Regions from separate parts of the Paenibacillus rhizoplanae genome, predicted to be linked through region 3. Evidence: predicted binding sites of a transcription regulator. Region 3 holds the regulator's gene; each other region holds the start of a gene.
The links. Region 3 encodes LexA, which represses DNA repair genes until DNA is damaged. Its sites were predicted from a motif close to CGAACATATGTTCG; they were not measured.
Positions count from the first base shown of each region.

Region 1: a site for LexA is predicted at 4,198-4,211, ahead of addB (helicase-exonuclease AddAB subunit AddB). Genes of this name have one in related genera too.
Region 2: a site for LexA is predicted at 2,396-2,409, ahead of ACFSX3_RS19360 (ImmA/IrrE family metallo-endopeptidase). Genes of this name have one in related genera too.

Region 1 covers NZ_JBHUKY010000033.1:288,292-298,826, reverse strand. Annotated here, with positions in the region: gene ACFSX3_RS20200 (ABC transporter substrate-binding protein) at 70-1,488, shown strand; gene ACFSX3_RS20195 (cupin domain-containing protein) at 1,628-1,963, shown strand; gene ACFSX3_RS20190 (alginate lyase family protein) at 1,960-3,942, shown strand; gene addB (helicase-exonuclease AddAB subunit AddB) at 4,312-7,872, shown strand; gene ACFSX3_RS20180 (UvrD-helicase domain-containing protein) at 7,869-10,535, shown strand, end outside.
Region 2 covers NZ_JBHUKY010000033.1:107,069-117,603, reverse strand. Annotated here, with positions in the region: gene ACFSX3_RS19380 (DUF6199 family natural product biosynthesis protein) at 52-255, opposite strand; gene ACFSX3_RS19375 (hypothetical protein) at 353-649, shown strand; gene ACFSX3_RS19370 (undecaprenyl-diphosphate phosphatase) at 785-1,588, shown strand; gene ACFSX3_RS19365 (hypothetical protein) at 1,599-1,763, opposite strand; gene ACFSX3_RS19360 (ImmA/IrrE family metallo-endopeptidase) at 1,833-2,375, opposite strand; gene ACFSX3_RS19355 (YjfB family protein) at 2,519-2,695, opposite strand; gene ACFSX3_RS19350 (YjcZ family sporulation protein) at 2,863-3,018, shown strand; gene ACFSX3_RS19345 (hypothetical protein) at 3,067-3,255, opposite strand; gene ACFSX3_RS19340 (NucA/NucB deoxyribonuclease domain-containing protein) at 3,342-3,782, opposite strand; gene ACFSX3_RS19335 (glycosyl hydrolase) at 3,945-5,420, shown strand; gene ACFSX3_RS19330 (PH domain-containing protein) at 5,437-5,928, opposite strand; gene ACFSX3_RS19325 (hypothetical protein) at 6,131-6,733, shown strand; gene ACFSX3_RS19320 (YolD-like family protein) at 6,995-7,330, shown strand; gene ACFSX3_RS19315 (hypothetical protein) at 7,362-7,529, opposite strand; gene ACFSX3_RS19310 (M15 family metallopeptidase) at 7,710-8,396, shown strand; gene ACFSX3_RS19305 (WGxxGxxG family protein) at 8,472-8,936, shown strand; tRNA gene ACFSX3_RS19300 (tRNA-Leu) at 9,080-9,165, shown strand; gene ACFSX3_RS19295 (helix-turn-helix domain-containing protein) at 9,419-9,604, shown strand; gene ACFSX3_RS19290 (AraC family transcriptional regulator) at 9,767-10,171, opposite strand; gene ACFSX3_RS19285 (YuzF family protein) at 10,226-10,435, opposite strand.
Region 3 covers NZ_JBHUKY010000054.1:205,839-216,373, forward strand. Annotated here, with positions in the region: gene metH (methionine synthase) at 1-1,329, opposite strand, end outside; gene ACFSX3_RS24530 (FixH family protein) at 1,499-1,927, opposite strand; gene ACFSX3_RS24535 (HAD family hydrolase) at 2,255-3,040, opposite strand; gene ACFSX3_RS24540 (hypothetical protein) at 3,076-3,603, opposite strand; gene ACFSX3_RS24545 (DUF896 domain-containing protein) at 3,651-3,860, opposite strand; gene ACFSX3_RS24550 (LysM peptidoglycan-binding domain-containing protein) at 3,970-4,386, opposite strand; gene lexA (transcriptional repressor LexA) at 4,584-5,210, shown strand; gene ACFSX3_RS24560 (L,D-transpeptidase) at 5,400-5,738, shown strand; gene ACFSX3_RS24565 (hypothetical protein) at 5,836-6,057, opposite strand; gene ACFSX3_RS24570 (hypothetical protein) at 6,169-6,390, opposite strand; gene ACFSX3_RS24575 (DUF4359 domain-containing protein) at 6,484-6,846, opposite strand; gene ACFSX3_RS24580 (hypothetical protein) at 6,862-7,134, opposite strand; gene ACFSX3_RS24585 (hypothetical protein) at 7,330-7,455, shown strand; gene ACFSX3_RS24590 (hypothetical protein) at 7,762-8,493, opposite strand; gene ACFSX3_RS24595 (hypothetical protein) at 8,710-9,102, opposite strand; gene ACFSX3_RS24600 (hypothetical protein) at 9,068-9,664, opposite strand.

The sequences.
Region 1 (10,535 bases), on a different contig from region 3:
GAACCATTATGATTACGTTAACAGATAGCCGATTGCAGGCTGTCAGGACAAGCACAAGGGGGCATAACGATGGATAAAAAATGGGTTGTTGCAACAATGAGTACAGTGCTGGCACTTAGTCTGGCCGGCTGCGCTGCCGACAGCAATAAGGAGCCCGCGGCAAGTAACAGCAAACCGGCGGACGCCAAAGGCGACAACGGAGCAGCAAGCGGCGGCAAAACCAAAATCATCTACTGGACACCCGACCGTCACGATGCCGATTTCATGAAATCCAAGATTGATGAGTTCAACAAGACGAACAAGGATAACATCGAAGTGGAAATGACCGTGATGGGGGACAATTATCCGCAGGCGGTAGATATCGCTTTTGCCAGTAAGCAGGCTCCTGATGTGCTTCAGATCAACGACTTCCAGACCTATTACAAAAAAGGTTACATGGCCCCGATCAATGACTATATGAGCAGCGAGATGAAGGAGACCTTCAAGGATAGCCTGCTGGAGAACAAGAATACCGTGGACGGCAAGACCTATACCCTGCCCAACACCGGACAGATCTGGAGACTGATCTATAATAAAGATATCTTCAAGCAAGCGGGCATTGAGAATCCTCCGAAAACACTGGACGAGATGGTTGCAGCCGCCAAAAAGATTACCGAAACCGGCAAAAAGGACGGCGTATACGGCTTCGCCAGCCCGTTCAAGAGCTCAAGCGGCTTCTGGCGTGCCTCCAATACCGTAGCAGGCGCGAGCAACACTACCGGCATTGACGGCTACAATTACAAGACCGGCCAATTCGACTTCAGCATGTACAAGGATATTGCGCTGGCCCTGCGTCAGATGAATGAAGATGGCAGCATGCTGCCGGGCGTAGAGAGCCTGGATATCGATCCGCTGCGTGCGCAGTTCGCTCAAGGCAAAATCGGCATGTACATTAACCACTCCGCAGAGCCCGGCGTCTACAAAGACCAGTTCCCGACCACCGCTAATTGGGCTGCTGTTGCTGTACCGACTACGGACGGAACGATCAAGGGCGCATCGCAGATCATCGGCGGCTCCTACATCGGCATCAGCGCAGACAGCACGCACAAGGAAGCAGCGTGGAAGTTCATGGAGTATGTGTACAGCGACAGCCTGCAGAGCGAATATTATGAAAAAGGCTATGGTATCTCCCTGATCAAGACGGTCATCAGCTCCGGCAAAAAACCAAGCATTCCCGGCATTGAAGGCTTCCTGCCGAAGCGTTATGACGCCATTTATCCGGCGAACCCGCTGACCATTACAGAAGGATCACTGGAAGGCAGCAAATGGAGCGATGCGTTCTCAGTCTTCGTCTTCACCGGTGGAGATGTGGACAGTATTATCAAGGATCTGGACACCCGGTACAATGCATCTTTGGAAAAAGCGAGAGCTTCCGGCGCAACAAATATTGTGGCCGATCCAAGCTTTGACGCATCGAAGCTTCAGGGTAAATTATCCACCGAAGAATAAGAGGTAAGGTTCAGGCGGGCGGCCGATGCATGATGGATTCGGCCGCCTTGTCTTGGGGCCCCCCGCAAAGTACCTGAGTCATCATCGAAGCTAAAGCCCCACTTTGTGGGGATATTTTATAGAGAGGAGCAGATCCGAAATGATTATAGAGAATAGCGAAGCCGCAAAGACGGTTCTGAATGAGAGCAGTTCCCGTACCCTGCTTGCAAAGGGGGGCTCGATGATGATGGTGGAGGTCACCTTCGCCAAAGGCGGCATCGGGGAGGTTCATTCCCATGATGCGCATGAGCAGATCAGCTATATTGTGAAGGGCAGCTTTGAGGTCAAGGTCGGGGAGGAGACGCGTATTCTGAAAGCGGGCGACAGCTTCTATGCCGGCTACAATATTCCGCATGGTGTGAAAGCGCTGGAGGATTCCGTGATTCTGGATGTGTTCAATCCGTTCCGTGAGGACTTCCTGGAGAAGCAGGAATGAAGGATTATTATCTGAATGTATCTGAGCTGCGCAGCGCTGCCGCTTATTATGTTCGTCATTTCCCCATCGAGGCGCAGAACTCGGTCCAGATTGCCGATCATGCCGTGAACAATGAATTCATTATTCCTTATACCGGTGATCTGAGCCGCTGGATTCCGCTGGGCAAGCCGGTGGCGGACTGGCTGCATAATCCTACGAACGACCCCGAATTCACCTGGGGCATCAACCGCCACTGGCATATGCTGGATCTGGGCAAGGCCTATCTGATGAACGGCAAGCCGGAATACGTTACGGCCTTTATGCAGCATTTCCGCAGCTGGCGCGAGCAGAATCCGGTTCCTGTGATCCCGTCGTATGAGGAAGCGGTCTTTTTCCAGAAGCTAGGTCCATGGCGTCTGCTGGAGACCGGCCTGCGTGTGCAGTCCTGGATCTCTGCTTATAAATATATGGAGGACAGTCTGCTGTTGGGCGAGGGGTTCCGCAACGAGTTGCTGGAGGGGCTTGCGGAGCATGCCGAATTTCTGACCCGCTACCTCGGCAGCACGGAGATCAATCATGCGATTATGCATATGCAGGGCCTCTACATGATTGCTGTCTTCCATCACGAGCATCCGCGCGCCCCGTATTGGCGGCAGCTGGCCGGGGAGCGCCTGGAGCTGTGTCTGCTTCATCAGGTGGGGCCGGAAGGGATTCAGATTGAGCTGACCACCCATTACCATGATGCGGCCATTGAGATGTTCGGGACGCCTTATCTGCTGGGCGCGTTATCCGGCCACCCGTTCTCCGCCTGGTACGGCGGGCAGCTACGCAAGATGGCCGCGTTCACCGAAGCGCTGGTCCGCCCGGATCACCAGTCCACCGGGATCGGCGATTCCGACTGGATCAGCAGCGGCCGGCAGCGGCTGACGCTGCTGGGGGCTATTCTGAAGGATGATGCGCTGGTTGGACGCGGCACGGGCAATGCAGAATGCCTCTGGCTGCTGGGAGCCGAGGCGTATGAGCGGTGTGTGCAGCTTCAGGCGGAGTCTGCGCCTTCGGCGACCAGCGTGGCTTTTGTGCAGACCGGGTATTATGTGATGCGGGACCCGCAGCAGTATCTGTTCTTCGATGCCGCAGAGATGGGCGGAGCGCACGGTCATGCCGATGCGCTGAATCTGGAGTGGATGTGGAACGGGCAATTGCTCTTCACCGATACCGGGAGGTACACCTACGAGGAAGGGGAATGGCGCCGTTATTTCAAAAGTACCCGCGCGCACAACACCATTACCGTAGACGGGTTGGATCAGACGCCTTATATCTACACCCAGCAATGGGGCGAGCCTGTGGCTAAGGCCTGCACCTTCCGCTGGGAGAGCAACAGCCGTTACCACTTCGTTGATGCCGCGCATGACGGCTATACCCGTCTCCCCGGTCCGGTGCTGCACCGGCGCTGGGTGCTGCTGGGCGTGGAGGTGCCGCTGCTGCTGATTGCCGACTGGCTGGAGGGGGATGGAGCGCATGAGCTGGAGCAGCGGTTCCATCTGCACCCGGAGGCGGTGCTGGAGCTGTCTTCCGAAGCCGGAGAGGCTGGAGAGGCCGTGAGCGAAGCCGGAGAACCCGAAGTTGCAGCCAGAGCCGCACGGACTACAGCAACCGTGGTCTATCCCGGCTCTACAGTGAAGCTGAATATGAGCTGGATGACCAGCGGCCTGAAGGATGAACAGTTCACGGTGAGTAAGGAGCAGGGCTGGGTATCTGAGGTCTACGGCTCCAAATCGGAGATTCCGGTAGTAGAGGGCCGGGCGGCTTGGGCCGGAAAGGCTGGAATTCTGACGCTGTGCCTGCCCGGCGATGCGGCAGACGGCAGCGGTCCGCTGCACGTGAGCACCTGCGTGGTGGATGCGGAGCGGCGGCGGGTCGAGCTGTCCTATATATACGGAGATGCGATCGGCACAATTGTAATCGGCCCGGACACCCTGGGCTGGACGGAGCGGAAGTAATAAGGGTCTTGTGCTTTATTGCATTTTGTACAACTAAAACATCTAATGCCTAACCTATTAGCTGTTTAGTTGTAATTCACATGAGTTTATTCAGACTTTTCCGTCCGCCGTTTCCACGGCTCCGGGAGAGTCTTTTATTTAAATATAATGTATATGTTTCACACTATACATTATCCTTCTATTTCTCGCCGAAACGGTACCGTCCTTTAAAAGGACGGCACAGCTGTTTCCACTTGGTGTATTTGCAAACAATGGCAAACGTACGTTCTGGAGCGTGTGTTGGAGGTATGCTATACTATTGAGACGAGAAGTTTCATAGATTCTGGTGTCGCATAGGGTGCCAGGGTTCAACGGAAGGAGTCTGCTGAAATGACGGTTAACTTCATTATCGGCCGCTCGGGCAGCGGCAAGACGACTACAATATGGGAGCGGGTATCCTCCAGGCTGAAGGCAGAGCCGCTGGGGCCCCCGATCATTATACTTGTTCCTGAGCAGGGATCGTTCGGAGCAGAACGGGGACTACTGGCGGCGGGCGGCGTGAAGGGAAGTCTGCGCGCCCAGACGCTCAGCTTCTCGCGTCTTGCTTACCGAGTGAAGCAGGAGACCGGCGGCAGCGCGAGTCTGCCTATCAGTGAAGAAGGCAAGAAAATGCTGATCTACAAGATTATCAGCAAGCGCAAGGAGGAGCTGAAGCTGTTCGGCGCTTCCTCGGACCGGCCGGGATTTGTGGAGCGGCTCAGCAGTCTGCACACGGAGCTTAAGCGCTGCTGTCTTGGAGCCGGAGACCTGGAGGAGCAGATCGGCAGAATGCGGGATGCCACGCTGGGCAGCCCTATTCTGGCCGGGAAGCTGGATGATCTGCATCTCGTCTTCAGCGAGCTGGACCAGGAGATGTCACAGCTCTATATAGATGAAGAGGACAGGCTGGCCGAACTGGCTGAGCATATCGCGGACTCTGCCTATATCCGCGGCGCCGAGATCTGGGTGGATGGGTTCCACGGCTTCAGCAACCAGGAATTCATCGTCTTGCGTGAGCTGATGCAGTACGCGGACAAAATGACCATTGCGCTCACACTGGACCGGATCTATCCGCCGGGCCTTGCCCCGCATGAGCTGGAGCTGTTCCATCCGGCGGCGGTTACTTACATTAAGCTGCGGGGATTAGCAGAGGAGATGGGGCTTAGCGTGTGGGATGAGCTGCTGGCTCCGCCCGTCCTGCCAAGGTTCAAGGACGCTCCCGTACTAGCGCATCTGGAGCGCGGATTACAGCGCCGGCATTCCTGGGCAGGGCCGGCTGAACAGGTGAAGGAAGCCATCAGCATCCGGGCTGCGGCTTCACGCCGCACCGAGGTGGAGGGCGTGCTGCGCGAGATGCAGGCCCTGGCCAGAGAATCGGGAGCCAAATATGGGGAAATGGCGGTATTCATGCGCAATATGGCCGATTATGAGCCGCTGATTGCCCCGTTATTTCAGGACTTCGGCGTTCCGTTCTTCCTGGACCAGAAGCTCAGTGAGCTGCATCATCCGCTGGTGGAATTCATCCGCTCCGCCCTGGATGTCGTCCGCCGCCGCTGGCGTTATGAAGATGTGTTCCGCTGCGTGAAGACCGAGCTGCTGCTGCCGCTGGACAGAAGCATTACCCGCGCCCATATGGATGAGCTGGAGAATTACGTGCTGGCCTGCGGCATTCACGGCTCCCGCTGGACGAATGGGCGCTCCTGGAAGGGCATTCCGCGCCTCTCGCTGGAGGGCAGTGAAGCTGTAGATGAAGCAATGCTGGCAAGAATGGAGGCCTGCCGGAAGGCGGTTGCGGAACCGCTGCAGGCATTTGAGCAGAGAATCAAAGCCAGCCGCAGTGGCCTGGAACTGTGCAAGGCGGTATATCTGCTGCTGGAGGATACGGAAGCGGCACGCAAACTTGAAGGGATGGGAGCGGAGTCTCTGAAGCAGGGACGTCCGGAAGCCGCCCGGGAGCATAGCCAGCTCTGGGGCGCTGTTCTGGGTCTGCTGGACCAGATTGCCGAGATGATGGGCAAGGAACGGATAGAATTCAGCCTGTTCGCCGGGGTGCTGGAGACCGGGCTGGCGGAGCTTAAGATGGGGCTCGTCCCGCCCGCACTTGACCAGGTGCTGGTAGGTACGATGGACCGTACCCGGGTGTCGGGGGTGAAGTACGCCTTCCTGCTCGGTTTCAACGAAGGAGTGGTTCCGGCGCAGTTCAAGGAAGACGGCATTCTTTCCGAAGGGGAACGCCTCCTGCTGGAGAAGTCCGGTATGGAGCTTGCGCCGGGCTCCTCCCGGAAGCTGCTGGATGAACGCTTCCTGATCTATAATGCGCTTACGACGGCCAGCAGGAAGCTGTGGATCAGCTATGCTATAGCTGACGATGAGGGGAAGGCGCTGCTGCCTTCGGAGGTCATCCGCCAGCTGCAGGGAATGTTCCCGCATATGTTGGATGAACAATTCGTCTCCGGCTTCCCGCAGAGCGGCAATGATGACGATGCTGTCCATATGGACTTCATCGGCCATCCTGAGCAGACGCTCCGCATGCTGTTGCTTCAGCTCCGCCAGTGGCGTCAAGGGGCAGAGATACCCGGCATGTGGTGGGAGGTCTATAACTGGTTTGCGGCGGAGCAGGGCGCAGACAAGTCTGCGGATGAACAGGCAGCGGAATACCGCCATGCGGATCTGTCCATGAAGCTGAAGCTGGAGCGGCTGCTCGGCTCGCTGTTCTACCGCAATGAAGGCATCCGGCTGAAGAAGGAGACCAGTCTGCGGCTGTATGGCGGCTCCACGCTGCGCGGCAGCGTGTCCCGGATGGAGCGGTTTGTCGCCTGCTCCTTCTCCCATTTCGCTTCCTATGGTCTGAGGCTGAAGGAGCGCCAGCTCTACAAGCTCCAGGCCCCGGATATCGGGCAGCTCTTCCATGCGGCCCTCAGTGAAATGGCAAAGCGGCTGCAGGAGCAAGGCCGCAGCTGGGGCAGTATGACTGCGGATGAATGCCGCACGGAGGCGGGGAAGACCGTGGACAAGCTGTCTCCGCTGTTACAGGGAGAGATTCTGATGAGCAGCAAGCGCTACGGCTATATCTCGCGCAAGCTGAAGAATATTGTCGGCCGCGCTTCGGTCATCCTCGGGGAGCATTCGCGGCGCGGGAGCTTCGAGCCGGTCGGGCTGGAGCTGGATTTTGGCCCGGGCATGGAGCTGCCTCCGCTGAGAATTACACTGCCCAACGGCTGTGTTATGGAGGTGGTCGGCCGGATTGACCGGGTGGATATGGCTGAAGGGGAGCAGGGGATTCTGCTGCGGGTTATCGACTACAAATCAAGCCAGAAGGATCTCAAGCTGCATGAGGTCTACTATGGATTGTCGCTGCAGATGTTAACTTACCTTGATGTGCTGCTGACCTATTCCGAGCAATGGCTCGGCCAGGAAGCACTGCCTGCCGGGGCGCTCTATTTCCACGTTCATGATCCGCTCCTGACCTCAGCCAACGGAATGAACCGGGAGCAGGCGGAGCAGGAGCTGATGAAGCGCTTCAAGATGAAGGGCCTGCTGACCGCCGACCGCGAGGTGGTCTCGCTGATGGATACCACACTCGACAAAGGGTATTCTTCTATTGTTCCGGTAGCGCTGAAGAGTGACGGCAGCTTCTACAGCAGCGCATCCGTAGCTACCCCAGAGCAATGGGGGCAGCTGCGGTCCTCGGTACGCAGCACGATCTCGGAGATCGGGACCAGCATTACGGAGGGGGATGTGGCTATACAGCCTTACCGCATTCAGCAGGAAACAGCCTGTACCTTCTGCTCCTTCCGTCCCGTCTGCCAGTTCGATGAAGCGGTGGAGGGCAATAGTTATAACATTCTAAGTAAGCCCGGCAAAGAAGTGATCTGGGATCTGCTGTCCCGCAAAGGAGGAGAGAAGCTGTGAGCACAAGACCTGTACCTGAAACGAAGCCGGAAGGCAGTCTGTGGAGTGATGACCAGTGGCGCGCCATTGCCGAGAGCGGCAGCGATATTCTCGTGGCGGCGGCAGCCGGTTCCGGCAAAACGGCGGTTCTCGTCGAGCGGATTATCCGCAAAATCAGCAATGAGGAAGCGGGCTTCAGCGTGGACCGGCTGCTGGTGGCAACATTCACCAAGGCTGCCGCCTCCGAGATGCGCCAGCGTATCCGGGAAGCGCTGGAGCGTAAGCTGGAGGAGGACAGTGAAGGCGGGAACGAATATCTGCGCCGCCAGCTTGCCCTCTTGGGCAGAGCCTCCATTACCACGCTGCATTCCTTTTGCCTTGAAGTAATCCGCCGGTATTATCAGATGATTCCGATCGATCCTGGCTTCCGTATCCTGAATGAGCATGAGGCTGAGATGATGCGCCAGGAGCTGCTGGAAGAGCTGCTCGAGGAGAAATACGGCGAGGTTGCCGAGGATGGGGAAGATACCTTGTTCGTGCAGCTCGCAGACTGGTTCAGCGGTGAACGGAGTGATGATGCGGTGCATTCGCTGATCCAGCGGCTGCATGATTTTGCGCGCAGTCATCCCTGGCCTGCGCAGTGGCTGAGGGATACCGCAGCCGACTTTGCGCTGCCGGATGCTGAGGCTCTGAGCCATACGCCTTGGGTGCAGAGCATTCTTGCCGAAGCCCAGCTGACGCTGAAGGGGGCGATCAGCCAGCTGGAGCAGGGGCGTGACATTGCGCTTCAGCCCGGCGGTCCGGCGCCTTACGCGGAGAATCTTACTGCTGATCTGGAGATGGCGCAGAGCCTGCTGGACGCGGTGGACTCTCAGCCCTGGGCCGGATTGTATGATATCTTCATGGAGATTTCCTTCGGGAAGCTGAAGCCCTGCAAGAAGGATGCTACTGACCCGTTGCTTCAGGAGAGCGTGAAGGCAATCCGGGATCAGGTGAAGAAGAGCCTATTGGAGCTGCAAAAGTCCCTGTTCGGCCGTCCCGCAGAATCCTTCCTGGGTGAACTTCATACGGCGGCTCCGCTGATGCAGGAGCTGGCGGAGACCGTAATCGCGTTCGGCGAGCGCTACCGGCTGGAGAAGGCGGGCCGGGGGCTGGTGGACTTCAGTGATCTGGAGCATTACTGCCTGCAGATTCTGCGCCATCCGGACTCGCAGCCGGGGCATTCACTGCCATCGGATGCGGCGATGGAGTACCGCAGCCAGTTCGATGAAGTGCTGCTGGATGAATATCAGGATACTAACAGTGTGCAGGAGGAGATTGTCCGGCTGATCTCCCGGGAATCCCCCGGGAACCGCTTCATGGTCGGGGATATGAAGCAGAGTATATACCGCTTCCGCCTGGCGGAGCCGGGACTTTTTCTGGATAAATACCGCAGGTTCAGTAATGAGCCGGGACAGGAGGAACGGGAAGATGGCCTGGTCATTGATCTGGCCCGCAATTTCCGCAGCAGGCTGGAAGTGGTGAATGCGGTGAATATGGTCTTCCGGCAGATCATGGACAGCAATGTCGCGGAAATTAGTTATGACGAGCGGGCAGAGCTGGTGTACGGAGCGAACTTTCCGGGAGCCGCAGAGAAAGGCCCGGATACTTATTTTGCGCCGGAGCTGCTGCTGATCGACAAGGGAGCCTCTGCCCCGGGTCCGGCGGAAGAAGCGGCAGAGAGCGATGAGCTGCCTCTTCTGGAGCTGGAGGCTGCCGAGAGTGAGACTGCGCAGCTGGAAGCACGGGCCATTGCCCGGCGCATCTCACAGATGACGGGAATGACCGGCGGTGAGCCGCTGCTGATCTATGATAAAGGACTGCGGATCATGCGTCCTGTAGTATACGGCGACATTGTTATTCTGCTGCGTTCGGCCCGGGTATGGACGCCGCTGATGATTGAGGAGCTGCGGGGAGAAGGTATTCCGGCGTACGGGGACCAGAACAAGGGGTATTTTCAGGCTACAGAGGTGGAGATTGCCCTCTCTCTGCTGCAGATTGTCGATAATCCCCGCCAGGACATCCCGCTGGCCGGAGTGCTGCGCTCACCGGTGGTGAACCTCCGGGAGGAGGAGCTGGCGAAGGTGCGGTTGTGCAGCAGAGGGACGTTCTATGATGCGCTGGTTGCTGCCTCTGAAGCAGGGGAAGCACTTCGGAACAATCCGCCGGACCTGTTCCGGGAGGCCGCGCTGCTGGCGGGGCAGGATGCCGGTACCGGTGACACAGCCGGAGAGACAGCCGCCGCGTCAGAGCTTACGCCATCGTCCGGAGATGAGAGTGTACAGGAATATATGGCTGTTGGAACCGATGCTTCGGCGGCGCTGCAGGATATTCCGCTTACGCTACAACGTAAGCTTAAGTCCTTCCTGGATAGGCTGGAGAACTGGAGAAATGCGGCCCGGCAAGGAAGCTTAAGCGAGCTGATCTGGAGGATCTACCGTGAGAGCGGGTATCTGGAATGGGTCGGGGGGCTTCCCGGAGGCTTTCAGCGCCAGAACAATCTGAAGGCGCTGTATGACCGGGCTGTTCAATTCGAGAACGAGACCTCGGCCAGAGGGTTGTTCCGCTTCCTGGTGTTCATTTCACGGCTGAGAGAGAACGGCGGCGACCTGGGGGTTGCCGGAGGAGCCAGCGAGGAGGCCGGG
Region 2 (10,535 bases), on a different contig from region 3:
GCGGGTTTATTTTATAGCGTTCGCAAATGCTCAATAATTGTTGCTATCCCCCTAACCAAACATCGAAGGCAAAAAGAACAAGAAAAAGATAATAAGAACGATCACACTGGTGATTCTGCTCATTATGAGGTAGGCTTCACTGGGGCCGGAGTCGCCTTTTACCATCCAGCCGTAACGCATATGCCAGCCCATGGCCGGGAAGAAGATATTCAGGATCGCAAGCAGTATGAAAAGAACAGCGAAAATAACAACCATTTTTACCAGCTCCTTTATCCATTTACGAAAGCCCATTGCATGAAGTTGCACATTTATGGAAGTAGATAGTATGATTTTGTCAGTGAGGAGGTCTTCCATGAAGGCGATATTCAAAAAACTAAGCTTCTGGCTACCCGTGCTGTCTTTGCTGGTCTGTCTCTATAATCTGTCAGGAGAAGACGACAAGAACTTATTGCTGTTCCTGACCAGTCCATTGCTCCTAATCTTTAACCCTGAACTAACAACACTGCATTATTCTATGGAGAATGAGCAAACATTCCAGTACATTCTGTATGGGATTCATTTTGTCTCCTGGTTAGCCTTCGGCCTGATCATAGAGTGGGGGTTATCATGGTTATCACGTAAATCACAAGAACGTCCCCCAAACCACTAACTATAGAGATTCCAGCCCCACGTGACACTTATGTCACATCAACATCCATATTGTTAGCTCATTCGATGGGGAATTTCCTTCCCGCCTCTTATACTGGAAATATATTGATTCACTTCCGAAAGGGGCTATTCACCAGTGACAGAAGCTATCAAAGCAATTATATTAGGGATTATTGAAGGGTTGACTGAATTCTTGCCGGTCTCGTCTACCGGGCACCTTATCCTGGCAGGGGATTTGCTGGAGTTCGAGGGGGAGGCTGCGGTTACCTTCAAAATCGTAATCCAGCTGGGTGCGGTAATGGCCGTATTGCTGCTGTATTGGAAAAGGTATGTGAACATCGGGATAAATATGCTGAAGCTGGATTTCTCCAAGAGCAAGGGACTGAATGCCATCCATATGATCCTGGCTATGGTTCCGGCACTGGTGGTGTATCTGCTCTTCAAAGACACGATCAAGAGCCAACTATTCGGCCCTAAGCCGGTCCTCATTGGTCTGATCGCCGGTGGCCTATTGATGATCTTCGCTGCACGCAGCAGGCGATCCGTAACGTCAGAGACGGTAGACGGTCTTAATTATACCCAAGCCTTCGGCATCGGGCTGTTCCAGTGTCTGGCGCTGTGGCCCGGGTTCTCAAGATCCGGTTCGACGATCTCAGGCGGTCTGCTGCTGGGGACCAGCCAGAAAGCCGCTGCGGACTTCACCTTCCTGATCTCCGTGCCGGTGATGTTCGGAGCAAGCCTCCTGGACCTCTATGACAGCAGGGATCTACTCAGTTCAGATACGCTGACCCTGATGCTGATCGGGTTCGTGACGTCCTTCCTCGTAGCCATGATTGCAGTAGTAACATTCATCAAGCTGATTAAGCGGCTGCGCCTGGAATGGTTCGCGCTGTACCGGTTCGTGTTAGCGGGGCTGTTCTATGTAATTGTTATACTGTAGAATCCTGCTCTCAGCCGTATTCCTTAGGCTCTTGGAGCAGGATGGAGAAGGTCTGGGTTACGTGGTCCACTTCAATCGTCTCGATACCCACAAAATCCGGAATTTCAGGATGAACGGCATCCACGCTGTATTCAGGATGAGTCAGCAATAATTGAATGACTTTCAGGGCTTCCACGTTGATCTTGCTCCCCTTTACAGTAGAATCTCTTGTTCTGATCTATAGTCTGTATTATCCCCGCAGCGCTTAGCGAATATGTCTGTGGATTATATTTCTGTCTTCGTTACGTTCCATAACAGCCATTAATTGCCCCTGGAAAATACGCCGCTGGATCTGGTCGATCCGCTGGAGCGCGAGGGGGATTGGCACCTGAAATGCTACAGCCAGCTCGGCAATGGCATCTTCACGGAGTTCGGGCAGCGTATTGGCGGAGATCATGACATAGGGCATGGAGGCATACAGAATGAACCGGTCGGATTCATCTCTCTGCGCCTGCGTGAACACTCCGGGCATAAGCGTGGACTTGCCGGCATGCCGCAGCAGATGACACAGCTCGTGTAGGAATTCCAGCCGCTGCAGCTCGGGAGGGAGACGGTTGTCTATGAACATGCTGTACATTCCGGCTGTAGCCTCAATCGCCTTGCTGCGGACATCGAGATAGTGTACCCAGATATTGAGCCGCTTCGCTATGTAATCAATGGAAATGTCGGACGGCTTGCTGACACCAATACGCTGGTATAGATCCTCTGTCCATTTCTCCAATGCGGTCATCTGATAATAGCCTTGCATAATCAATCACCTCATATATAAGATCGTATGTTCGTGTTATTGGCCAAAAGAAAAGCCCGTAAGGGCTAAGCAGCAGTTCAGCGCGCACTCTTCACCGGCTGAAATATGGAACGGGTGTTCCTATGTATGTAAGCATAAAGGAATTACGCCCGAATATCAAGTGTTTTTCCCAAGGTGGGGTGCGTGGCCTGACTCAGCATCTGAACCATATCCTGGGCACTGCTCTGCGCCTGCTCTTTGGCAAGGCTCATCACCTGCAGCCCTGCGGCCTGCTGTAAGGATGACTGGCTCATCACTACGGATAGTGCAGCAATATCCATCCGGTATTCCTCCCTCCATTTGTTTTGAAGCATGCTTCATACTTTATATCGACCCCTAGACGCCTGTCCGTTAGGTGAATGGTATATCTTTGCCGATTGGCCCATGCAACAGAGCGGATTTCCACATATTCTGTGCTGTATTCAATATTCAAGAGGAGGAATTAATTATGGGAGCAGAGTATGGTTGCGGTTGTGGAAATAACGTAGGTGGAGTGAATCAGGGACCTCCAATCCTTCCGGTAGCAAGCCCTTGGACTTCGACAGGTGCAATTCTGGTACTGTTCATTCTGCTGGTTATCATCACAAAAGCCTGTTTGTTCTAGAAACAGCCTATAGCTAGTGTAGCCCTGTCCGGCCTGTGCCGGATAGGGCTATTTCTTTTTCTTCTTATGAGCACGGACCGTTGGCCCGATCTGGCGTTTGATTCTGCCTGTAGCTGAATCGGTTTCAATGATATAGAGCTCCTTGATTGTTCCTGCAAGCGCGAACCATTCCTGTAAGGCTTCAGCTTCGGACATTGGGCCGTACAGCCGTTTGCCCCGATAACAGATATAGAACACTTCCGGCTCTCCATCTAAGTTATATTATCCCATTTCATTCTACGCTTTATCGCAGTGAAATTGAACAACATCCCCCACATGCCGGCTTATTTGAAAATAAACTCCACACGCGTACCGTCTGCGAACGCCTCCAGCTGATTGCCGACCCAGCTTCCCGCTCCGCGGTTATCACTGGGTGTTATGTACTCAATATGTGCCCCGGCTCCGCCTTCTGCACACATGGCCATGGGCCATTCGTCCCGGTCATAGCCTTTCTTGGTGGGGACTCCCTTCAGAGACGCCTTGCGGTTCTCCTCCGCTTCCTTGCGGTTGATGGTGCAGACGGCTGACTCTCCCTTGCGGATGGCCTTCTGGATGTGCTTTGCGGTCTCCGGGTAGCGGTCTGCCGGGAACTTCAGCTTCACGACCTCTGAAGTATGACCAGAAGGGGTCTGCGGCAGCCATTGCCCGTTCTCCTCCAGCAGGTAGGCGGACAGACTGATCAGGGCAATAATAATGAGACTGATGATGGACTTTTTGGCTTTCATATCTGCTCCTTTGTAAGTGGGTATGGGTATAATGCCTGTGCCCAGAATAGTATAGCGTAAGAATACCGGATTGTGACAGTCCGAATTCTGTGCATTTGCCGTGCTGAAGTTCCACGATTCGTCATAATATGTACAAACACAAGGAAAAGGATGGTGGAAAATGTGGAACAGCGTAACCTCAGGGACCTGCTGGATTCGGCCTCACGGCTGATTGGTGATGTGCAGTGGCAAGCGGCTTTTCGCAAAATACAGATGTCTCCCGCTGACGCGGAGCTGGGGGCGCCCGCACGGAAGCTGCTGGAGACGCTGTACTGGCTGCAGGGCCAGGGAATGATCAGCGGTCAGCATGATTACCTGGAGAGCCCGGATGATATCAACAACAAGCTGAAGAATACGGCTGGAAGCTATGCCGGACTACACGGTTATGAGATGGGGCCGATCGGCAATCAGACGGAGAAGCTCATCAGCAGTCAGCGGCAGGGAGTAACGGACAGTGCGATCCGCTGGCACAAGGCCGGGGGCATCGTAGCGATGACCTATCATGCTAACCTGCCGGGAACGGCTCCGGCTTGGACGAATGTCTCCATGAGCCTCAGCGAAGCTAATTTCAGCAAGTACATCACACCGGGAACGCCAGAGTATACGGCAATGATTGCCGAGCTGGATAAGGTAGCTGTTTTCCTGAAAAAGCTCAATGACGCCGGTGTCCCCGTACTCTGGAGACCGTACCATGAGATGAACGGCGGCTGGTTCTGGTGGGGGCAGAAGTCCGCCTTCGTGACCCTCTGGGAGATCATGTTCGAGCGGTACACCGTCTATCATAAGCTGCACAATCTGCTGTGGGTATGGAGTCCGAATGCCAAGAACCAGTGGAGTCAGGAGCCGGCGAAGTATTATCCGGGCAGCGGCCGAGTGGATGTGCTGGCGGCGGATATTTTCGAGGGGGATTACAAGGGGGGCCATCATGATACGCTCTGGGACCTGGGGCGCGGCAAGCTGATCGCCATCGGCGAGAACGGGGAGCTTCCTCCGCCAGCTGTGCTGGCAGGCACGCAGAACAAATGGAGCTACCAGATGACCTGGGGCAAGATGCTGTACGAGCGCAATAAGGATGCAGTGATTCAGGCTTTTATGAGGAATAGTGCCGTATTCTCCAGAGATGATTATGCGGCCAAGGCTGCAGCGTATGCTTCTTCAGGAGGGGTACTCCCCAAGCCGGGCCTCTATGGACAGTACTATAACAATATTACGCTTAGCGGTACGCCTGCCCTCACCCGGACAGATGCCAATATTAACTTCGCCTGGAGGCAGGCGGCGCCTGATCCGGCTGTTCACGCAGATCTGTTCTCCGTACGCTGGAGCGGCAAAATAAGTGCTGCCTACAGCGAGACCTACACCATCTATTCGTATTCAGATGACGGAATCCGGGTATGGATCGACGGGAAGCTGATTATTGACAGCTGGATCAAGCAGAGCGGGCAGGAGCGGCAAGGCACAGTGAGTCTGATTGCCGGGAAGCTGCATGAGCTGAAGGTGGAGTACTATGAGAACCAGGGGGATGCGCGGGCGGTACTGATGTGGGAGAGCCCCAGCCAGGCCAAAGGCGTAATTCCGGCAGGAGCCCTATTTCTTCCCTAACAAGTGCAACGAAGCGTCAGATCTGCTCGCGGTAGCTGATGTTGTTGGCGATTTTCTCGTCACGCACGGCTTGGCGCAGGATATCCTTGACAGACTGAACCTTACGGATTCTATAGAAGGGGAGCTGTGGAGATGAAGCATCATCCGACAAAATGATCAGCGTCCCGATGCCCAGCATACGCTGCAACACCGACTGGGTGACGGAGAAATCATTGACCCGCAGCAGCTCGATTTCTTCGACATCCTTGCCGATCAGTCCGCTCTTCACCATAATCCGCTGGGACGTAATCGTATACTTGGTGGTATTCAGCCCGATCAGCCCCTTGAGACGGTCGGAGATGCCGGCAGGCTTGCCCTGCCATAATTCTTTTTCGGGACCGGAGCTATGGCCAGCCGCCGGACGCCGTGCTGCTGCCGGAGAACCGGCCTCTTCTGTACCTGCCCCGCATTCCCCGCAGAATTTGGCACCTTGCTTGTATTCCGCACCACATGCTGTGCAATAAGTCATAAGTAGATCTTCCTCTCCTTGAACGGATAAATTCATTATAGTATAACAGGAATTGCCAGTCATCAACGGGTTCTTGACCGCCCTTTCCCCCTGTGAATACGCTTAACCGCTGACATATGTTTCATTACGCCGAATTTTACATTAATTTCATTTGCACTTAACAAAAATCGATATTATTCTGTTAAGTGGAGGGATATTAACTATGAGACAAGCTTTACTTGCAGGACTGCTAGTGGCCGTCATGATACTCAGTGCTTGCGGCAATAACAGTGCTGAACCGGCGTCCCCGGAAGAGGTACAGGAGACGGTGCAGAACTTTTACAATGAAATGTCGAAATTCGACGAAATGGGCAAATCCTCGCTAGAGAACTTCAACACCACGCTAACCTCTTATTCCACCGGACAAGCGACAGACAAAGAATTCCAGAAGGCTGTGGACAGCTTCCAGGATACCGCATCTCAGCTTGCAGAGCATGTGAGCGATATCAAGATTGCGGGTGGCCTGCCGGATACGATCCAGAAGCTGCTCAGAGATTCGGTGATCGCATTCCAGAGTGCCTATCAGATCAAGGAGAAGGCTTCCAAGAGCGCAGTATCGCCCGATGTGACCGCCGAGGAATTCGACGCGATGAATCAGCAGGCGGACGTAGCGATGCTCTACGGCATCTCCAAGCTGAATGAAGCCCGAGAAGCCGCCGGACTGATTGATCCGGAGCAAGCCGTGACAGGCACCGTGTCAGATGCAGGCACAGATGTCAAGCAGGAACCGGGTACTGGAAGCGCAGGGACTACGTCAGTGAAATAAGCAGTGACAAGACTTGCTATAGGCAAAAGGATTCAGATGAAGACGCTGTACAGCATTACTGTAGGCGTCTTTTTGCTGACGATTGAATTATTTGTCCAACCTTTATTTAATCAGCTTAAGCCCTCCTATGCGTCCTTAGACTGACATTAATTTCTGCTTGCCTAACAAGAGAGATCGCGGATATAATACAAACATACGTTCGGTACATAGGCAGCAAGATGATGCAGTCGGGGTATACACACACGGAGTGGGGGAATTGCAATGGGCAAAAAGCTTGAAGAGGGCGGTCTGCGGGAGAGCAGCCGAATCATGTTGACGGAGCATAAGGGCGGGATCAGTAGGGACGAACGGGAGACCTGGCATAGCCTGAAGCCGGTTCTGGACGAGCAGAAGCTGGAGGAGATTGAGCATACGCTGGCCTTATCGCTAAGGAGTCATGTGCGGGTAACGCTAGTGCTGTATGATCCTCTGGAGCAGAGGAAGCTGAGCGGGTTCGTGACCTCCATTCACACCCACTCGCGTGAGATTAAGCTGCAGTGGGCGGAGGAATGGAAGTGGCTGCTTGTAGATGACATTGTGGAGGCTTATATTGTCTGAGGGATGAAGGCTCTGCCTGTAAGCAGCGTCCTTAGTTACTCCCGTTCCTGGACGGGTCCGTCTTCTCATAGGCAATCAGCGTCACTTCCGGGTTCCCGGTCATTCGGGCAATTTGCGATTCCGCCTGACGGATCACCTCCACGACATCCTCCTGGTCGCTAAGCGGGGCTATTCTGTAGCTGTCGCTGTGTATCTCCATGTTCAATCCCCCTTTCCGTTAGAATGACCTGACTTGCGGTCTGCATTCTTATTCTGGCCTGTAGGCGCACAGTTCATCCGGGGAGATAAGGTGCTACACAGCTTCATTTTGTGAAAAAAATGGTCATCGGCGTAAGCCGCCCTGCCAAAGCGGGCATATACTATACCAGGGGGTGAGTAGATGCTTACTTTGGAGCAGGTCAAGCTGAAGTCGGGCGTAAGGCTGGCGAAGCTGCATCCGGCCGTACTGACCGGGGCGAACGAGCTGATTAGACGGAGCTATAACCGGGGGGTGCAGATCCTCATTACGCAGGGCATGCGCACGATAGCGCAGCAGAATGAGCTATATGCTCAAGGGAGAACCAAGAAGGGCGACATTGTAACGAACGCCCGGGGAGGGGACAGCTACCATAATTACGGACTGGCAATAGACTTTGCGCTACTCCTGCCGGATGGCAGGAATGTGTCTTGGGATATGACCCGTGACGGGGATGGCGACAAGGTGGCAGACTGGCAAGAGGTGGTGCAGGAGGGGAAGAAGCTGGGGTTCGAATGGGGAGGGGACTGGACCTCCTTCAAGGATTACGCTCATCTGCAGATGAGCTTCGGCCTTAGCATCCAGGACCTGAAGGCAGGCAGACGGCCTACTGCCCAGCAGAGTGCAGCCGCACTAAGCCGTATAACCGGAGGTGAGCCAGAGGTGAACAAGGATATCCCGGTAAATATTACGCTCAATGGAAAGAAGCTGACGACCGGCGTCATGGACGATGCGGTAACCTATGCGCCTGTACGTGCGATTGCGGAAGCACTTGGAGCCAAGGTCACGTATAATGCGTCCAGCAAGACCGTAAACATTGTGAAGGAATAACTTCTCTGCATAGATGCTGTCCCGGATGGGGAAATTATCAGCGATTAACCACATCCATGAAGGGGGCACAACATTTTGAACAAGCTGATTACAAGCCTTGCCTGCGGTACGGTCCTGTCCATGAGTCTGCTCGGAGCAGGTAGCATCTCCGCAGCAGCAGCGCCCGGCGGTATGACTACTACGACTCCGGGCGTCATGAGCACCACCGCTCCGGGCATGAACAACACCACCACTGACGGACGGATGGGCAACATGGGCAATATGGATGACCGCATGATGGACCGGGGCAACACCATGATGAATCAGACCAGAGATTCCATGCATAAGACCGAATCCATCATGAAGGACAAAATCCGTACCGGAGACAACAGCTCTGTCTCCCCGCTGTCCAACGACATGCCTACCGGCAGATATCGGGCGCAGAGTACGACCACCACAGACAATAACGATAACCGCTCCAACTGGGGCTGGCTCGGTCTCGTCGGTCTCCTGGGTCTGGCTGGCATGCGCAGCAGAACCGGTGAGCGCGACCGCCACTAGGATTTGGCCGTGGACAACAGCCCGTATCAGCTTTGGCTGACCGGGCTATTTTTTTGAGGACAGGGAAAACAGGAAATATTTATTGCGTATCCACCTAATACATGTTATTATATTTCTTGTCGCGTTAGAACGCGCAATAACATGCCGGGGTGGCGGAACAGGCAGACGCACAGGACTTAAAATCCTGCGGTAGGTGACTACCGTACGGGTTCGACCCCCGTCCTCGGCATCCATATTAATAGTAAAAGGCGCATTCTGCTGAATGCGTCTTTTCTATACATATAGGTTATTTCGGAGTACATGATAGAAACAGTGGACAGGATAAAAACAGGAAAATGTAAAGCTAAGATAGAATTAAGCATTAGAGGAACTCCGCAGCTCATTGAAGAGATAGAGCGCATCCTTGAAGCCTAGCAGTTCACGGTACATCACTTCAAGCCGGATACGAATTAAGGGATCGGTTAAAGCCTCTAAGAATCCTAATGGCCAAACACCGGATCGACGACATCACCGAGCTGATGGAGAAATCAGGCCTGAGCCGGAATTCGATTAACAAACTGTATCGGGAGACGGACTTGGAGACCATTAAGCTGGAGACGCTGGTTAGGTTATGTGATACGTTTCAGTGTAAACTGTCGGAGTTGGTTGAGTATCTGCCTGGGGAGTAGGAGTAATTCTTCATATGTAATTACATGATTCCTGAACCTACAATAATCCATTTGTGCAGGTCTTACATAAAAAAAGCAAAGAAACAAAATGATATTAGCAGCGACAAATATCGACCGATTTTTCTATGGATTTTTTTCAATTGATGGTTATTATTAGGTGAATTAATCTGGTACAGGTCGATATACGCCAACATTCATAGCGCGTCTGGATGAACCCTTGGAGTTCGCCTTAAGTGCATCATCGTTTACCAACTCTAAAATATGGCCGGGAGTAAATTCAATTTTACAGGTTAAGTTGGGAACTTCGGGGGTTGCTCCCAGAACTTCGGCAATGATTGGTAAATCCATAGAGGCTACAAGGTAGTGCGGCGGACCATACCTGAAGCGCTCCTTACCAATGACTATGTCCTTGAGACCTTGAACGACGATGCATAGTGAAGGGTTGTTAAGTTTGTAGGGAGGTTCAGTCTCAGTAGAATGGTAAGGAATGGAACAACGGGAAAAGCTGAGGGGCGAAATTAATGTAGAGCGAGGACCATCAAAACCCCCGTCAACCTTTTGCCGCATCGACAACTGCTTTATGCAAAAAAAGAGCTACTGTCGTAGCTCTCTCACAAAAATCTATTCTGGCATAATCCAGACAATCTCGCAGATTCGTACGAAAAACTTCCGGCCCCTGGTATCCAATACAACGTGATCTGGCTTAACTTCCACTAAGCAGCCGCTAATCCCTCCGCGAGTGGTTTCGAGCACTAGCTGTTTACCTTTTACAGACATTAAGGTTTCGACTACGTAGGGATCAATAGGATAGACCATGATTGCTTGCGGCATTTGTTAATGCCCACATAAAGAACTGGGCGGATGCCCATGCAATAACGAATTCCCTAATCATTATTAAATAAAAAATGGAAGCAAGTACAAAGCTGTAATG
Region 3 (10,535 bases):
CTCATCGATGGTACCTACTACAATCGCTGCCCCGTATTTATGAATCAGTGGCGTGACAAGCTCGAACTTCTCTTCACCATCTTCAAGGTTAATGGAGTTAATGATCGCTTTGCCCTGACAATACTGCAAGGCCAAATCAATAACCTTCGGGTCCGTCGTATCGATCATTAACGGCACCTTGACCTTCTTCACGACCAGCTCCAGGAACCGCATAATGTCTTCCGTCTCATCCCGGTCCGGGTCCTGGACGCAGACATCAATAACCTGTGCGCCACTCTTCACCTGGGCACGGGCAATCTCCGAAGCTTCCTCATATTTTCCCTCAACGATTAGACGTTTGAACTTCCGGGAACCAAGAACATTGGTCCGTTCACCGACCATGTATGGACGGTTCTCACTCTCCACGTACACCGGCTCGATCCCCGACAAGGCCGGGGGATGCTGGCCATCAAGCTTGCGCGGCGGGTAGGCCGCCATAACTTCAGCCATCGCACGTATATGATCCGGTGTGGTTCCGCAGCAGCCGCCGGCAATGTTCAGCCAGCCCTTCTCGGCGAAGCCGCCCAGCTTACGGGCCAGGGAATCCGGGGACTCATGATAATTCCCGTTCTCATCCGGCAGACCCGCATTCGGGTAGCAGCTGACGGCTGCAGAAGAGATCGCGGACAGCGAGCGGATGTGATCACGCATGAACTCCGGTCCTGTAGCACAGTTCAATCCGATGGACACTGGCTTCAGATGCTCCAGTGAAATATAGAAGGCTTCGATATTCTGTCCAGCCAGCGTGGTTCCCATAGGTTCAATGGTCCCCGAGATCATCACCGGCAGCGTAATTCCGCTCTTCTCGAAGGCGTTACGGATACCAATGCTTCCAGCCTTCACGTTCAGAGTATCCTGGGATGTCTCCAGCAGCAGCGCGTCCACCTTGCCGTCGATCAGGGCAACCGCCTGTTCTTCATAGCTGTCTACAAGGTCCTTGAACGTGACTCCTCCGGTGACAGAGAGCGTTTTCGTGGTCGGTCCCATAGCTCCAACTACATAACGCGGGCGCTGCGGTGTATCATATTTATCTGCGGCATTACGTGCAAGTCTGGCGGCCGCAAGGTTAATCTCCCGGGCACGATCCTGTATATCATATTCGGCAAGCACCACTGAAGTGGCACCGAAGGTGTTCGTCTCAATCAGATCCGCACCGGCCTCCAGGTATTTCTCATGAATATCCTGTATAACCTCCGGCCGGGTCAGCACCAGCATTTCATTACAGCCATCCAGGTCATCCCCGCCGAAATCCTCGCCGGTGAGCGGCACCTGTTGAATCATGGTACCCATAGCTCCATCCAGTATCAATATGCGCTGCTGCAAGCTCTCAGCAAGTGTGTATTTGGCCACTTTCCATCCCCCCAGTGAAACATTAGAGTAATTTTAGCAGAATAAAGGGATTTCGGAAAGCCTTCCTTTCCACCCTGCTTTATTTGTATTTCCATTGATTTCAATTCTATTACGGCGCTACCACAAGTTTCTTACTCGGCATGGAATGCTGCGTCCGGGCAGTCACATGTGAAGTGACACTGAATTCGCCCGCCTCTTCAAAGGTGTGCTCCCCGACATAAGCCCCTTCTCCAGCACTTTCACCCTTGATTTCAACCTTCTGGGTCTTATCCGCTGCCTCGTTGACCTCAAACATTACTTCTCTAGCATCATCTACCGGTTCACCGTCCTGTGTCACCACAGCCTTGAAGCTAACTGCCGTACCTGCGTTTACTTGCTCCGGGGTCCAGCTCAGCTCCACCTTAATCGGTGACATGGAGGAGTTAGCCGCAGCATGCATCTGCATCTGCATCTCATCTTCCTTATTCCCCGAGCATCCGGCAAGCGTCATCCCCATCACTATGCATATAAGTCCCCTGCGTATCCTTGGCTTCATCATCTGAAGTCCTCCCGGTTCATAGGTAGATTCTTCTTCATCCATGGAACATATCAATTCTATATTACAATGAAAGTCAGATCGCTACTCTTCTTATTATACACATTTTATTCAATTTGCCTTAAAGAAGCTGCATGATTCACTCCTTAACATGAGAATAGTCATATCCTTGATTGTGAGCACTAGGGTGGACGCTCCGCGAACGGACCGTTGTTTAAGCGGGGTGCGAAAATACTTTTTAAATAAAAAAACAAAGAGCAACAATTCTCCAGTGACGGGAGGACCGTTGCTCTTTGACCTTTTACAATTTTAAAAACACAGATGTTTCAATTATAAGGAGTCTACCAGCGGCAGAAGCTCTGAAAGATGGCTGATCTGGTAATCCGGCGTAATCTCCGGGTCGGAGGCTTTCGCATTACGGTTGATCCAGACCGTGGTCAGTCCGGCAGACAAGCCACCAAGAATATCCGTAGTAAGCTTATCGCCAACCATTACACCTTGCTCCGGAGCAATATCCAGCAGGCCGAGCGCATGCTCGAAGATTCCTTTGTCCGGCTTGCCTTTGCCGAAACTTCCCGAAATCACAATATGGTCAAAATACGGAGTAAGCTCCGGTACACCATCCAGCTTCTCCTGCTGAAGTGCCGGGCAGCCGTTCGTCAGCAGCAGCAGCTTCACCTTACCACGCAGCTCGTCCAGCACCTGAAGGGTCTCTTCATAGATATAGGGACGGCTGCGGCGCTCAGCGGCGAACTTGTCGGCCAGCCGGGCAGCCAGCGCTTCATCCTCAACTCCGAGCGAGGCCAGGCCACGGCGCCAGGATTCGGTACGGTAGACGGGGGCAAGCTGTTCCAGTTGACGGAATTCCGGCTGTTCACCGGCAGTGAAGTTAGCCCACAGCGCTTCATAAGGATTAATACCGATCAGCTTCGTGAATGGATACGTCTCATAGGATTCATAGAGTGCACGGGCTTCCCTGCGCACAGCAGCTTCCAGCTCCTGCGGATCAACGGAATCTCCGGCAGCCTCAGAAGCGCAGCGGAAGGCTTCTTCCACGCTACGGTCATCCCACAGCAGTGTGTCGTCAAGGTCAAATAGTACGGCGGTAATCGGCATTTGTTCTCCCACTCCCTATATCCTGATCTGTCTTCCTATTCGTGCACGACTTCAATGTTGTTGTTCTTGGCGAATTGCTCCAGACGTTCACCCATTGCAGCGGTGTCATAACGGTTAATCAGCTTGGAGAAAATCCACTGCTTGCGCTTGCCCTTATACTTAATAGTAACTACACTGCGCGATAAGGTGATCTTCTCAATATCCGCCGCAGGCAGGAAGCGTTCGCGGTTATATTTAATAGTAGAAATACGCGCACGTTCAACCTTAAGGAACGGACGGCGGAAGAACAGCAGCGCAGCGAGCAGGAAATACAGCACTACACCCAGCCAGTTGGCCAGAATCCCGCTTCCTTTTGCTTCGTCAATCGAGCCGACCACCCAGAACATGATGCCAAGCAGCATCAATACAACGGGGAATATAATATTCCGGCCTTTGAAAATATCGATGCTTTTTGCGGTAGCCTTAGTGCTGGAAGCATAAATGGAATCCTTCCCCTGCTTCTTTCTTTGCTGGTTAATTTGCTTTGTGTTGCGTTGAACCATTCTTTCCCAAGAACGGGCCATGTGAGTTCCCCCTAGTCATCCTGTATTATCTATGAAAAGGCAACAGGCTAATGCTTAAGTCCGTTATTGCCTTCTTCATGCTCCGGATTGTCCACAATTTCGATGGTATTAAGCTGGGCCCGAAAGTTGCTGCGGATATTCCCCAGGTAAATCTCACGGAGCTTGGCACGTTCGGCCAATTCCTCTTCATTCAGGCCGCCGTTCTTAGCTTTGCGTGCCAGTTCATTGATGCGTGCGACCAATTCGTCAATATTCAATACGTTTCCCTCCCTCTAAATTCATTTTAACTTTGCCATGAGAAAAAGAGCTTGTCAAGGTCTACCCCCTGAAAGCTCTTTGAGTCGATCATTAGTCTGCTTCATTCCTTCAGTATAAAGGTAAAATCAGAATATCTCCGGCCTTAATGACGCTGTTCTCCAAATGATTCGTCTTCATTATTCCTTCTATATATACGGCTGTCTTCATGTCCTCAGGCTTGTTACTTAACGCAAGGCTCCATAAGGTATCCCCTCGTTCGACTACGATCCGCTTATCTGGCTTCATGGAAGAGACCGAACCGGCAAAAACATTCCCCACCACAGTGAATCCCGAAATAACAAGCATCAGCACCAGAACCATCTTCATCAGGCTGACCTGACGGAATAACCATGAGAGCGCAGCGAGAGTATGAAGAATCGCATCCTTGATCTTGCTAACATAATTATGAGCAGTTGGATTACCGGGAGCGGACACCTTGATATCCTCATTATTATAGATGCTGTTGTATGTACTATACTTTAACATTATCATCATCCTCCAAACACATGTTCTTGCTTTCGAAAATAATATAACACGAACATGTGTTTCGATCAATAGTTTTTTCGGAACGTTTGTTCTCTTTATTTTCACTCTCTTATTTTCCTCATTTTAGAACTTATGTTTGTACGAACGGAAGTTCTATGTTATAATTTTCCCAAACATAGTATATGGGGTTGATTCCGATGTCAAAGATTTCTAGTCGTCAGCTGGCGATCCTGGAATTTATACGTAATGAAGTCCGCAGCAAGGGTTATCCTCCGTCCGTCCGCGAGATTGGCGAGGCTGTCGGCCTGGCCTCCAGCTCTACCGTGCATGGTCACTTGGACCGGCTTGAGAAGAAGGGCCTGATCCGGCGCGACCCTACGAAACCGCGTGCCATTGAGTTACTCGGGCAGGAAGATTCAGAGAATGTGCATCAATTCGTCCAGACCGTCACCCGCATCCCGGTAGTGGGTAAGGTTACAGCTGGTGTTCCTATTACAGCTACAGAGAATATTGAGGATTACTTCCCATTGCCTGCTCATTATGTAGGCGATAACAAGGTATTTATGCTATCTGTCCTTGGTGACAGTATGGTGGATGCCGGAATTATGAACGGGGATTATGTCATCGTGCGCCAGCAGCAGACTGCCGACAACGGCGATATTGTTGTAGCGATGACCGAAGAAGATGAAGCAACTGTTAAGACCTTCTACAAGGAACGGGATCATATCAGGCTGCAGCCGGAGAATCCGGCGTACGAGCCTCTTCGCCTTAACCGCGTTACGATTTTGGGACGGGTCATCGGATTATTCCGCGATATCCACTAATCTACTCCCCGCTTCAGAACAGGCTGCTCCGCACCATGCGAAGCAGCCTGTTTTCTGTTTATTTCACTTAGCGTAGTGGCAAAAAAGCCGTATGCAAACATTTGTTCGCATACGGCTTTTTTGCCACTTTTTCTGTGAACCGCTGTACGGCTCCGCACATATCCTGATATTAAAGGAGTGCTGATCTGTATGCCCAATTATCGAATTATCGTCGATCTGTCACAGCGTATGCTGTACCTGCTGGATAATGACGTTGTCACCAGAGGCTTCCCTGTCGGCATCGGCAAAATGTTAACCGTCTCGCCAGTAGGCGAGTACACCATCATTAACAAGCAGCCCAATCCGGGCGGCCCGTTCGGTGCCTTTTGGATGGGTCTGTCCAAGCCGCATTACGGCATCCACGGAACCAACGACCCGTCCTCCATCGGCCACATGGTCTCTCACGGCTGTATCCGTATGTATAACGCAGATGTTCTGGCTCTGGCCGCCACCGTACCTATCGGCACGCGTGTTACGATTAGAGAATAGACCGCAGCTGCAACCTGCTGCTCCCGGATCTCACGACAAAAACACCCCCGAAGGGGTGTCTTGTTCGCATCATCTCAGCCACCAGGGCGGATACAGATTACAGCAGCACACTCCGTAACAAGCGAATGGCAGCTGTATTCAGGCGAATGGCTTCACGGATGGAGGCTCTGGCCGCCAATAGCTCTCTTCTGGCCCGCGAACCTCTAGGCACACTGCGCAGATTCTCATTGATTTCTTCAAGCCGCTCCAGCAGGATCGCTCTCTGGGTAAGCAGCACATTAATGGCTCTGCGGATTCTGTTGCGTTCTCTTTGGGTCATCTTAACACCTCTTTTACACTTGGATAGTATAAGAGATGCTGAATATACCGTAGAAGATTGTGTGATTCGGCAGTAATGTTAGGAGCAGCGGTTAGCGGGCAGCGAATCTGCTCACTTCTTGTTCAATCGTACCCGGAATTCAAATTCATCGCGTCTATAAGTCATTCCGGCCAGCACTATGTACTCCGGTGTCCATTTCTGTACAGGTCCGGCATAATCAGCAATCACATGCGGTTTGCCATCAACCAGCTGAACGACGTAGACCTGTACCTGTGCCAGTGCGGCAGCGAATAGATCAGCATCACTGGACAGTACTTTATAAGCCGTATTCAACTTCGTTCCTCCTTGTTCCACAACCATGATATAAAGATTCCGCCAACAATCTATTTAATTATACCGGGTTATGGAACAATATGTAAACCAAATTTACAGCTTGATAAAAAGGATTTTGAACAATCCAATATATTTCTTAGTAGCCCCGCCATCCCCGCTAAAAAAATTGGTCTTCTTAAGGTCCGGCACACTGAATACAGAGAATAAAATGTAGTTATCCCTCTCAGTCAATGACTCAACTACAGGCTGGGCTACCAGCTTGGTAATTCCGTCGCCTATTTCCTGATCAAGCGTATTCTCCAGATTCTTTACAGAATATTCACTGAATGCTTCCTTCCCCGGATTCGTAACAGCCATCACAACCAGAACAACAAGGATAAGGACCAGTAACGATTTACCGCCCGATCTTCTGCGGACTCTGCGTGCAGGACTCGGCGTATCATAACGCGAATTCATTCTTTTCCCCCTCAACTACAGAATATACAGCATCTCTTGCAACATGACCCCCAGTGGATTCATCATCATCCGGCACACGAACAGCATCCCATCTACAATTCCACTGCCTCCGATATCCATGCTGCTCCAATCCCACACCGGCTGAGCCGGTGCATCCAGCCCATATTGCTCCATAAGCCTCTCTCGGGTCTCCGCAGGCACAGCCACTCCTTCCGCCCCAGCCACCGGACCTATCAACGCCAGGATGAGCATCAGCGAAAGCATAATCTTATATGTATTCTTCATCATCCACTCCCATATCTCCCACTCGAATTCTCTTCTGGTTAAGTATATAGGAGATGGAATAGTATGTAAAATGATTTGATTTGGAGTTATAATTCCTTTATATTATGATGTAAGGGCTTTGCTCCGTCTCCGTCTTCATCTTCACTCTCTCCCCCACACTAAAAATCGGGAGAGTTTTTTTATTTAGGAGGTAAATGTATGAATGGAAATAAAGTTATCATCATTCTTCTGTCCATATCCATACTGGGTGTACTGCTTTACTTCTTAATAGCTTATGGACTGCTATGGTATGCCTTCCGGTCCTCGGTTCCCATTGAAGAATAATCTAAGAACATCGGGTGATCATTTGAAGAAATATAACAGAACCGAAAAAGTCATTCTTGGAGTGCTGCTTGGCATGACTGCTGTGCTATTTTTGGGAAGCCTGTTTTTTTGGTATGTCTTCAGCACAATATAAAATACCCCCCTCGCGCTCACGGGGGACTGTAAGCCCATATTTATGGCGGCTTTTTGTTTATTCATGGCATAAAAATAGAAGGCAGGAAAAGTTTCCTGACCTTCTGTAATCTTTCATACTTCTATGGATTAATAATATCATTGGTTTTATTCGGTGTTACTACGTATAATTGACTATTCTTCATTAGTAGGGGCTATTAAATCTACAATGGCATCAGGAACGTGATCCCTAACCCCTTCTGGCAACATCTCTCTAGTTAGTGCAACTAATGCACTCATTGTTTTGGGATTACGCTTACGCCAATTCATTGATTTTACTAATAATGATTTAATCCAATTTTCCTTAGTGAGCAGTTGAATTTGTGACTTGAGAAATTCGATTTCTTTATCAACATTATTGAGTTCATTTCTTAATTTTTGTTTGTCCTGAATTTCCTCCTCCAACCTTGCCTCAAATTCTTCTTGAAATTTGTTTAATTTCTCAATCAAGTTTGCTATTTCTTCTCTAGTAAAATCACCTTGGCCAATATCTTTAACTGAATTTTCTAAATCTGATAATTGGCGGTTTACCTCGGCTTTATGTTCCACCAATTCTCTTAATATCGGGGCGGCCTTCGTTTCATCCTCGATATTGTTCAACCACTGGTTAATAGCCGATAATATTCCACCTTTTCCAACAACGACAAGATTCTCGCTTTCTGCCATTTCTCCAGGTTTTCTACTTAAGTTTATTTGATCTCCAGTTTTGAAATATAGCTCAAATTGAGGGTTATATAAATAAGTAATTGTAACGCTTAACCCACCTTTTTGCTCTCTTTTTGTTGATATATCAAAATCTTCGCTTGAAAGATACTTTGAATTAAGCGCAGATTGAAGTTCTTTATGAAATGCCATACTGATTATCATAATCCTATTCTCCATTCATCATCATTTGCTCAATTCTATCAAATGATGAAATGTTAATAAAGCATTATTTGGTAATCAATTGCGCTTTATGGAGACGCTCCAATACTAGGAAGCATCACATGTATATTGCCGTCCGATAGTCACGCCGCCAATTGACGGAACCATGATATGTTCTGGTGTTTCAACCATGAATTCTCCGAACGAGACCACGCTTTTTCATATCATCCTGCTCTCCAAGATCATCTTACCTGTTGAGGTCATACGCCACTTTCTTGTAGCCAGCTGCGAGACTAGAGTATCGTCATCGGGTATCTGCATAACCCCCGGTTCTCCATTAATAAAGTTGGTCAAATTGCTTTCCAAGTCCGTCCTAATAGACCGCCACATCTCCGTGACTAGGTCGGCACAGTAATCATCCAAAGATGATGAACCATTGTTAACCGGCACTACCTCCCAGCCATAACCTTCTTCGTTAATGACTTCGATCAGACGATCCGTTACGCCACCGCCGACACCTGTATCATCGACATTGAACTTTACATGCTCGACCTCTGGATACTGCTGTAACATATCTTTAGCTAATCGAATCGCATTTCCCACCGTGACCATCGTGCTTTCTTTTGAAGTGGCTTTGCTGGCCGACTGTCTTTTTGCCTATACCGGCATACATCGCCGTTTCATCATCACCATAACGGGCAACGTCTACACCGATGACCAGTGTTGTTCCGGTAACCTTGATTTGGACCTCTTTGGCTGCATGTTCCGCAGCTTCAAGCGTTATGAATGTGCCGGCCTCACCTCGTGGAAACTGACCTTGCACACGAACTCGGTAAACGTCACTGCCCTCACCATACTTGCGCTTGAGCATTTCAATATTCTCTTTGCTTGTGCGTGGACTGTCCAGGCATGATACTTGATGCGTCTTGTATATACCTCGGTCTCTATTATGAGAATCAAAAAAGAACCCACTTGTTTTAGTTGGGTTCCCGCACATGAATAGCTTATTAAATTCACCTGATAGCGTACCGAAAATTGCAGCCATGATCCTATCATCTACGCCGGAGGCTTCATCTACAATGAACAGCATGTAATCCTCATGAAACCCCTGCATATTTTCCGGCTTGGTCGCTGTCCTTGCTGTAGCAAACCAGCGCTCCTCATGGTTCTTCATGTAAACCTTTGTTTTGGTCCATTTGAGGATACGTTTGAGGATCGGGCTTTTAGATTGCCACTAACTATCTCTGCCCATAGGACATCGTTTAGTTGCTGCCTTGTAGGTGCTGTACAAACCACTCGGGGATACGGAAAGCAGCATAGGAACCATAACGCTATAGCTGCTTCAAGAGCCGTCTTTCCCACTCCTTGGCCTGATCGAACTGTCACGAAGCGATGATTTGCAATATCACTTGAAACTTCATCTTGCCATTGATCTGGGATAAAGTTAAGGATCTCTTTAAAGAACGTTTTCGGGCTCTTTCGATAAATCGGTATCCTTTGTTTGAAAGCTATCATTCTTTTTGTAATACTCTCCGTCTTATGCATTACAAATGCCCCCCAATTGTTCACTCTAAAATTAATCTTAGGATCTACTTATATTTTAGCATCCACTAACTTTGGCATTACTGCGTTCTCTGTCCATGCTACATTTCCACCTCCCAAAGAAAATCCATGCATAGAACGTACTTTTATTGAATACAATAAGATTGTTTCACAATAACTAAATCAGGAGGTAGACCACCATGAAGGAGACTTATATTTCCTTTGGGTTTTTGGGAATTTGGGTAACAATCATGTTGGTCAGACCTTAGTGTCTGACCGGTTAGGAAGGGGTGATCTCCCCTACCTAACCGGTTAATAAATAAATATAAAAAAATCATCGATTTTCAACAAAAAAGAGCCTATGAACGGCTCTTTTTTCATATTTATTCATTAAATCTCATTCATCTGTAGTTAATTCAGCAGATGTGCTAAGGCTTCATCATCCCAGCGGCCAGACACTTTGTTCAGGAGCAAGGTTCAGCAACCGCCCCGCTCCGGGTTCG